DNA from 3 places in the Clostridium sp. 7_2_43FAA genome. Region 1 is predicted to be linked to each of the others. Evidence: riboswitches for the same ligand, from Rfam matches in the RefSeq annotation. Region 1 holds a riboswitch; each other region holds the start of a gene.
The links. Region 1 has a riboswitch for S-adenosylmethionine ahead of CSBG_RS15440 (Na+/H+ antiporter NhaC family protein). Riboswitches for the same ligand answer to the same signal wherever they lie in the genome.
Positions count from the first base shown of each region.

Region 2: linked by a shared signal. The riboswitch ahead of CSBG_RS02585 (methionine ABC transporter ATP-binding protein) and the one ahead of CSBG_RS15440 (Na+/H+ antiporter NhaC family protein) in region 1 are both predicted to bind S-adenosylmethionine.
Region 3: linked by a shared signal. The riboswitch ahead of metH (methionine synthase) and the one ahead of CSBG_RS15440 (Na+/H+ antiporter NhaC family protein) in region 1 are both predicted to bind S-adenosylmethionine.

Region 1 covers NZ_JH815222.1:3,049,502-3,052,793, forward strand. The annotation lists gene CSBG_RS15440 (Na+/H+ antiporter NhaC family protein) at 1-1,222, opposite strand, end outside; SAM riboswitch class I at 1,338-1,444, opposite strand; tRNA gene CSBG_RS15445 (tRNA-Lys) at 1,760-1,835, opposite strand; tRNA gene CSBG_RS15450 (tRNA-Gly) at 1,839-1,912, opposite strand; gene CSBG_RS15455 (hypothetical protein) at 1,975-2,649, opposite strand; gene CSBG_RS15460 (HNH endonuclease signature motif containing protein) at 2,936-3,292, shown strand, end outside.
Region 2 covers NZ_JH815222.1:209,453-212,744, reverse strand. The annotation lists gene CSBG_RS02590 (methionine ABC transporter permease) at 1-588, opposite strand, end outside; gene CSBG_RS02585 (methionine ABC transporter ATP-binding protein) at 588-1,625, opposite strand; SAM riboswitch class I at 1,719-1,867, opposite strand; gene CSBG_RS02580 (DUF503 domain-containing protein) at 1,962-2,258, opposite strand; gene malQ (4-alpha-glucanotransferase) at 2,392-3,292, opposite strand, start outside.
Region 3 covers NZ_JH815222.1:1,364,789-1,368,080, forward strand. The annotation lists gene aspD (aspartate 4-decarboxylase) at 1-1,153, opposite strand, end outside; SAM riboswitch class I at 1,346-1,443, shown strand; gene metH (methionine synthase) at 1,545-3,292, shown strand, end outside.

The DNA of each region.
Region 1 (3,292 bases):
AGGGATAAAATAAAAATTTCATTATTGCAAATGGTGATAATGCTGCTAGTCCTGCTGCTGATATTAGCTGTGCTCCATATGGTATTATTCCTTGGAATACACATGAAAACATATCCAATATCCCTGCAACTCTTTTTGGTTCTAAATCAAATTCATTAGAGATATCTTTGGCTATTGGGCCCACAGTTACAATTGCAACTGTATTATTAGCTGTACATATATCTACTAAGCTTACTAGCATAGCAATCCCATATTCTGCTCCTCTTTTGCTTTTAAAATTCTTTAATCCCTTATTAAGAATAAAGTCTATTCCCCCATTGAATTTAATAATTTCTATAGTTCCTGCTATAAGAATTGAAATTATTATAAGTTCACTCATTCCAGATATTCCACTTGATATAGAATTGAATAATCCTATTATATCAAAACTTCCAAATATAAATCCAACTACTCCTGAGGATAAAATTCCAAGTAATAAAACAACTATTACATTAACTCCAAGTAATGCTGTTACTATAACTATTATATATGGTAAAATCTTAAATAAATTAAATTCTAAAACTTCTAAATTAACCACTGCAGAATTTTTAGTTAATAACATAAATATTACTGCAGTTATTATAGCAGCTGGAAGAACTATTTTAAAGTTCATTTTGAACTTATCTTTCATTTCACATCCTTGAGTTCTAGTAGCAGATATAGTTGTATCAGATATTATTGAAAGGTTGTCTCCAAACATTGCTCCACTAACTACTGCACCTACAGCTAATGCAGTTGCTATTCCAGTTTTATCTGCTATTCCTACAGCTATTGGCACCAAAGCAACTATAGTTCCCATTGATGTTCCTATAGATAGAGCTATAAAACATCCTATAACAAATATTCCTGGTATTAATAAGCTACTTGGCAATAATGAAAGCCCTAAATTTACAGTAGAATCTACTGCTCCCATATCTTTTGCTACCTGCGCAAATGCTCCTGCTAATATAAATATGATTATCATAAGCAGAATATTAGTGTTTCCTGCACCTTTACAAAAAATTTCTACTTTCTCATCAAATTTTATTTTTCTATTCATAATCAATGCTGTTAAAGCAGCTGCTAAAAATGGGACAATTACAGATACAGCATAGAAATCTTTTGCCACTATTGACGTTCCTAAATAAACTAATAAAAATACTCCTAATGGAATTAAAGCTAGTCCATTTCCTTTATTCTTCAAAGCCTTCTTCTCTCCTTTTATAATAAATTATTTTATACAATGTAACTTTCAAAATAAAAAAGCCTCTGCAGAAATACAGAAGCTTTAATCACACATATAAAAAATTATAGTTCGCCTCTTATCTACCAGGATTTCCTGCAGGATTTAGCACCTTAAGAATCGATTAAAATTCTTGGTTGCTGGGCTTCATAGGGCCAGTCCCTCCACCACTCTTGATAAGACTTTTAAATTTTGCATTATTATAGTATCAATTTAGATTATCATTGTCAACATGAAATTTTTTCTTAACCCCTATAATTTGAATATTAGTCCATTTTATTGTCAATAATTAAAATAGGATCTCAAAATCTCACTCCTTATGCTTTATAAAAGTGCCTTTGTGCACTTTTATTTTTTATAATTACATTTAATTAAAGTGTTCAACATTATGTAGATTTACTCTCAATCATTGGAGTGAAAAAAATTATATATTATATTTTTAAACTATTTTATTTTTATATATACAAAAAAGAGATTACATAGTAATCTCTTTTTATTTGGTGCGTTATCAGGGGATCGAACCCGGGACACCCTGATTAAGAGTCAGGTGCTCTACCAACTGAGCTAATAACGCATATGGAGCGGGTGATGAGAATCGAACTCACGTAACTTGCTTGGAAGGCAAGGGCTCTACCATTGAGCTACACCCGCAAATTTTATTGACAATAATATTATATATTCCACAATTATTACTGTCAATAATAAATTTTCCCTTAAATTATTTCTGTAAGTGATTTTAATAAAATATCTCTAAATTTCTCACCATCACGCTTATTTTTATTAGCTCTTTCGCATATGTTATTCCATTCAGGGATACTTATACCAATCCTATCTTTAAATTCCCTTTCAGTTGTTGTCATATAGCTTGAATTTACTACAAACTCCCCTAAATCCTTTGGGGTATTAAAAATTTTTAAGTATAAAAATTCTCTGTTATCTCCATACCAGGTTCTATTAAAGTCCCTGGAAAACCTTTGAAGTGCTCTAATTAATTTATCCTTAGGCAAAGACCAACAATCCTTTACCATTTTTACATGCCTTCTCATATTATCTGCTTCTTCTTTAGATATTTTCTTATTTTTTTCTCCATCTAAGATTATTTTTTCTACTGGAATGTTTGGAATACTAATAACCATTCTTTCTTTTCCATATATCCATTTATAAAATGCCTCTTGTAAAAACGAATATTGAATATATCCTAATAACATTTTCTCATTTGGAAAATATGACCATGTATTATTAAGTCCGTTATTCTTACAAAAAACTAAACTATGGATATATATACTTTTTTCATTAGGCAATTTATCCATAAACATATGTCCTCTTATTGTTTTGTTTTCATTAATCAATTCTTCCCAGTAATCAAATGAATCATAGCTATGTCTCACTGTATCACCTTTCTTTCAGCTCAGTAATATAATATACTATACATATATTATATAGTATGTTATACCATCTTTTCAAGTATTTTCAAAGAATATAACAAAGTAAATTTAAACACTTTTACATTACAATATTCTGATAATATAATTTTACACTTATACTTAGTAAAAATATACCACTTTGTTATATATAACTTAAATATACTAAATATTATCTATTACAAAAACTATTATATTGTAGATTATTAATCCCAAAAAATATATAATATTATTAAAGATATAAAAAGGAGGCATGACTTTGTACCACTGTGAAATTTGTGGAGCAACAGCGGATATTCATCATATAGTTCATAAACACGAAGGTGGCTACGATATTAAGTTAAATTATAAATATCTTTGTAACTACCACCATAGAGGAAAAAATGGTCCTCACAACTGTATAGAAACTGATTTGAGGTATAAACTAGAATTACAAGATAAACTCTATAAGTTATTACCCAAAGATTACTATACTGCTAAGGAGCTTTATACTCTTCTAGGAATGTCTAATTCTTCTTTAAAAAAATTAATTAAAAAACTTAAATTATTTAAAGAAGGTTATTCTAAAGAAGATATAATTAAAAACCTCATGGGCGGTAAACTCTACTCA
Region 2 (3,292 bases), 2.8 Mb from region 1:
TACGATTATTATTAGAATTATTACTGTGACAATCATAACATCTGTTTGATATCTTTGATAACCATATCTTATTGCTACATCACCAAGACCACCACCCCCTACTGTTCCAGCCATAGCTGAATATCCTATTATACTTATTATGGTTAATGTTAATCCTGATATTATTGAAGGCACTGCTTCTTTTAACATAACTTTAAAAATTATTTGTGTATTAGATGCCCCAAATGATTTGGCAGCTTCCACAACTCCTGGATCTACTTCTTTTAAAGATGATTCTATTATTCTTGCTACAAAAGGCGCTGCTGCTATTGTTAAAGGAACTATAGCTGCTGGTGTGCCAATTGATTTTCCTACTATTAACTTTGTAAATGGTATTATTGCTACCATTAAAATCAAAAATGGAAACCCTCTTAATATATTAATTATTGTATCTAAAACTCTGTATATAATTTTGTTAGGATTTAATCCATTTGGAGCTGTAACTACTAATATAATTGCTGGTATAAATCCTAATATAAGCGAAAATAATGTTGAGAAAAAAACCATGGCAATTGTTTTATTAAACGCTGGTATTAATATTTCTGACATTAATTAAGCACCTCCAATACCACATTTTTACTTTCTAAATATTCTATTACTTTTTCTTTATCCTTTACCTCTACATTTATTACTAAATTTCCAAGTACATCCTCTCTAAATTTCTCTAATTTGCCCCAAACTATTGAAAAATCTACATTTAACTCTCTAGCCATTTTTGTAATAATAGCATTTTCTGATGATGTACTTGGGAAAAATAGTTTTATGTTAATCCCTGTTGTTGGTAGTAGCTCATCATCTTGATCCCCTAAAAATTTCTTAAGGGAAAGTCCTGGTTTTAAGAATAAGTCTTCTGAATTGCCTTCTGCTTTTAAAATGCCCCCTTCTATTAATGCAACTTTTTCACAAACCTCTTTAACTACTTCCATTTGGTGGGTAACAATAACAATTGTTATACCTAATTCTTTATTTATCTTTGATAAAAGTGCTAATATATCTTTTGTTATTTTAGGATCTAAAGCTGATGTAGCTTCATCACAAAGTAAAATTTTAGGTTCTAATGCTAAAGCCCTTGCTATTGCTACTCTTTGCTTTTGTCCACCACTTAAGCTTGATGGTTTTACATCTGCTTTTTCTGAAAGGCCTACTAAGTTTAAAAGCTCAGTAACTCTTTCTTTTATTTTCTCTTTTTTAAATTTCTTGTAACTATATAACTTTACTCCTTTTTCTTTATTTTCAAGCTTATATTCTTTATACTCTTCTTCATATCCCCATACTTCCAATGGTAATGCTATATTTTCAGATACTGTTTTTCTACTTAATAAATTGAATCCTTGGAATATCATTCCTAACTTTTTTCTAAATTCCCTAAGCTCATATCCACTTAAATTTTTCACTTCTCTTCCCATCACTGTAATTGATCCATCTTCATAGTCTTCTAAACCATTTATGCATCTAAGTAATGTAGATTTTCCTGCTCCACTATGTCCTATAATTCCGTATATTTCTCCTTCTTCTATCCTAAGTGAAACTCCCTTTATAACTTCAACATCATTAAATCTTTTACTTAAGTTATTAATTTTAATCACAAGCCATTCCCCCTTTTAAGAAACTAAAGCAAAATAAAAAACGCACTGGAGAATAAATCTCTAGTGCGCGTAAATTCACATTATTAATTTATTCTCTCATCTATCAGCTAAAAAGCTGCAGGATTTAGCACCAAACTTAATAAGAATAAAATTTTGTCTAATACAAATTAGACTTATCATTTAATCCTATTACAGGTTGCTGGGTTTCACAGGGCCAGTCCCTCCACCACTCTTGATAAGAAACGTAATCAAATTATTTAATTTTTCTATTGATATTAATATACATTTATTGGATTAGATTGTCAACCCAATAATTTAAATTTTATGTATTTATTTTTATAAAAACTTAAACATTATAACATCCTTTTCTATGTTAATAAGCTCTGCATCTGTGTTTAACTCAATAAAGTTAATAATATTTTCCATTGTAGAATCTACCTGAGAACTACTTGAACATATTGATGAAATAGCAATTACTATACTTTGATGAATATCTTGATCTTCTACTTCATTTACCGAAATATTAAATTTATTTTTTAACTTTTGAATTATACTTTTAACTACCATCCTCTTTTCTTTTAAAGAATGTACCCAGCTTGCTCTTAGTTTTATACTCATTACTAGAACTTTCATCTTAAACCACCTACACTACAATTTTTAGATATTATATATCTTAACATTATTATGAATAAAGCTCATAGAGAATATTCTCTATGAGCTTTATTTATAATTTTTATAGGGGATTATTTTAATAACCTAACCAAATTTATTTTATTCTGCCATATAATTTTGTTAAATCATAAATTTCTTTTGCTAGTTTATCATCAAAAGCTTCTGATGAAGCTCTCCATACCCAATTACCACCTAAAGTAGAAGGCATATTCATTCTTGCATCATTACCTAATCCCAAGAAATCTTGCATAGTTGTTATGGCTAAGTAAGCTGGACTTCCCCAAACGCCTCTTATTAATCCTCTTGAAATTCCTTCTTCATAAGTTAAATTTAAATACCTCTTTGCTTTTTCTATTTCTTTCTTGCTTCCTGTAACATTATACCATCCACAAACAGTATCATTATCATGAGTTCCTGTATAGGCTACACAATTAACTGGGTAATTATGAGGTAAATCTCTGCTATCTCCCTCTCCAAATCCAAACTGCAATATTTTCATTCCTGGGAAACCTGTTGTATCTCTAAGTTCTATAACTTCGTCAGTCATCATCCCTAAATCCTCTGCTATTATATTAACATCCCCAAGTTTATCTTTTATTGCATTGAATAACTTTATTCCAGGTCCCTTTGTCCACTGTCCAAATTCTGCAGTCTTATTTCCATAAGGTATCTCCCAATATGCTTCAAATCCTCTAAAGTGATCTATTCTTACTACATCATATAGCTTAAAGCTTTCCCTAACTCTATCTATCCACCAACTATAGCCATCCTTATATAAGTTATCCCAATTATATATAGGATTTCCCCAAAGCTGACCTGTTGCTGAAAATGTGTCTGGCGGACATCCTGCTACTGTTATTGGCACCATATTCTCATCAACATTAAAGTATTCAGGATTACTCCATATATCTGCACTATCTTCTGCTACATAAATTGGAATATCTCCTATTATTTCAATTCCATTATCATTAGCATATTTTTTTAAACTATACCAT
Region 3 (3,292 bases), 1.7 Mb from region 1:
TATCTGCAACTATCCTATCAATGAAAGGTATAGTTTCTGGGTTTAATTTCATATCACCATATCTTCTATTTAAAATTTTCTTTTTATCTTTTGATAATTCTTTCAAAAGTTTATCATATATATTTTTTTCATGAATAGCTATAGTCCCTAATCTCCATCCTGTAACTCCAAAATATTTAGAAAAGGAATAAACTCCTATAGTGTTATAAGGCAAATCGGCCATTAATGATCTAAACTCAGGAACGAACGTACCATAAACATCATCAGAAATTATCATTATATCTTTATTATATTCATTTATAATAGAAACTAGGTTTTTTCTACACTCAGTGCTTAATGAAACAGAAGGTGGATTACTTGGATTCACTATAAATAAAGCTTTTATAGAATTATCTTTAAGTTTCTCTAATTCATATAATGGATATTGCCAAGTATGTGTACCATCAATTGTTGTTTCAGTAGCTTTTATAGGAACTATTTCTAAATCATATCTAGGTAAAACAGGTATTTCTAGATAAGGAGTAAAAATTGGTACCATTATTGCTATTTTATCTTTAGGGTTAAGAAGCATATTTGATCGTAAAGTATCAAATATATAACACATTGCTGCAGTAGCTCCTTCTACTGCAAAAATATTAAATTTACCACTTGGAGGCTTATTGTAACACATTTCTTGTACTAAATAATCATGAACTATTTCTTCAATATGATACAGCATTCTATCTGGCACAGGATAGTTATCTCCAATAATTGCATCCGTTAATTCATATAAGTAATCATCAGCATTAAAGCTTTTTTCATTTATTCCATATTCAATTATTTTTTTTAGTAATTCTGTCCCTGGTAAAATATTATTTTTATCTATAAATTCTATGAATCTATTATAAATACCATTTTTTTTAGGCATTCCAGCTAAATCACCATTATTAATATCTTTTTTAGTTTCATCAACAGCAAAAAGACCAAATGTAAAAAAAGCTTCTCTAGGAGTAGATGCTGTCCAATTTGGATTTCCCCTACCAGCGTCTAAAAGAATACGGGCTGTTTTTTCATTTTCACCATGAGCTAGTTCTATTAACCTATTTTTAAATTCAAATGGACTTATTTTACCATAAATTTTTTCGATTTCTTCACGCTGTAAGTTTTTGTCCATAGTTTTTCTCCTTAAATAAAAGTTTTATCTTATTTTTTGTTATGAATTAAAATATTATTCCTTTAATATAGATGAATTAATAATATAAAAAATTAATACTAACAATTTATATAAAAATTAAACTTAAACGTAATTATTTATTGAAACATATTTACAATAAATAATAAAGATTATATAATTATATAAAATAATATCTTATTAAGAGTGGTGGAGGGACTGGCCCTTTGAAACCCAGCAACCTGCTTTCTAGTGTGGTGCTAAATCCTACAGATTTTTCTGAAAAATAAGAGTAATAGAGTTTGTATATAATCCTTTCTTATTTTAGAAGGGATTTTTTTATTGATATTAGTTGTGTATATAATATTTAGAGTTATTAAAGGGGGGCTGTATAATGAAGAGAGATTTTGAAATAGTAAAAGACTTAGAAAAAAGAATTTTAGTAATAGATGGGGCAATGGGAACTAATATTCAATCATTTATGTTAAAAGAAGCTGATTATAGAGGAGATTTATTAAAAGAATTTCCTATAGATCAAAAGGGAAATAATGATTTATTGAGTATAACAAAGCCAGAAGTAATTGATGAAATACATCGAGGATTTTTAGAGGTAGGTGCAGATATAATAGAAACTAATACATTAAATTCAAATAGAATATCACAAAGTGATTTTGGACTTGAAAATTTAGTTTATGATTTAAATTATAAAAGTGCAAAGCTAGCTAAAATGGCGTGTGATGATTTTTCTAAAAAGGATGGTAAAAAAAGATATGTAGCAGGATCTATAGGGCCAACTAATAGAATGGCATCATTATCTCCAAATGTTGAAGACCCAGGATATAGAAATATATCTTTTGACCAGTTAAAAGATGCATATGTAGAACAAATAGGTGCTTTAATTGATGGAGGTATTGATTTAGTTTTAATAGAAACAATTTTTGATTCATTAAATGCAAGAGCTGCTATTATGGCTGCAAATGATGTTTTCAGGTTGAAAAATAAAATCCTTCCTATAATGGTATCTGGAACAATATCAGATAAATCAGGAAGAATTTTATCTGGACAAAATCTTTTAGCTTTTGCTGCTTCTATGAAAAACGAAAATATCATTTCAATAGGACTAAACTGCTCTTTTGGAGCGAGAGATTTAAATCAATTTATAAAAGAGTTATCAGAAACTCAGGATCTATTTGTATCAGTTTACCCAAATGCAGGCTTGCCTAATGAATTAGGGTTTTATGATGAGTCACCTGAAATAACATCAAAGTGTATTGAAGAAATGTTAAAAGAAGGATATCTAAATATAGTAGGCGGATGCTGTGGGACTACTTATGAACATATAAAAGCAATTGCAAATATAGCTAAAAACTATAAACCAAGAATTGTAAAAGGAATTGAAATAGAAAGTGTATATAGTGGATTAGAAATAACCAAGGTGAATAAAGAAAGTAATTTTATTAATATTGGAGAAAGAACGAATGTTTCAGGATCTTTAAGATTTGCACGACTTATTAGGGAAAAGAAATATGAAGAAGCTCTTTCTATTGCTAAAGAGCAGGTTGAAAATGGTGCTCAAATAATAGATATAAATTTTGATGATGGGCTTTTAGATAGTGAAAAAGAAATGGATTATTTTTTAAAACTTTTAGCTTCAGAACCTGATATTTCAGCTAAACCTATAATGATTGATTCATCAAGATGGGAAGTTATAGAAAAAGGTCTTAAAGTAATTCAAGGGAAGCATATAGTGAATTCTATTTCTTTAAAAAATGGAGAAGAAGATTTTCTAAAGAAGGCAAAGATTATTAAAGATTTTGGCGCAGCAGTAGTAGTAATGGCTTTTGATGAAAAAGGTCAAGCAGATAATTATGAAAAGAAGATAAGTATATGTAAAAGAGCTTATGATCTTTTAGTGAATAAAGTTAATTTTCCACCAGAAGATATAATATTTGATCCGAATATTTTAGCAATAGCAACAGGGATTGAAGAACATAATAACTATGCTTTAGATTTTATAAATGCAACTAAATGGATAAAAGAAAATCTACCATATTCTAAGGTTTCAGGTGGAGTTAGTAATTTATCATTTTCTTTTAGAGGTAATAATAAAATAAGAGAAGCTATGCATTCAGTTTTCTTATA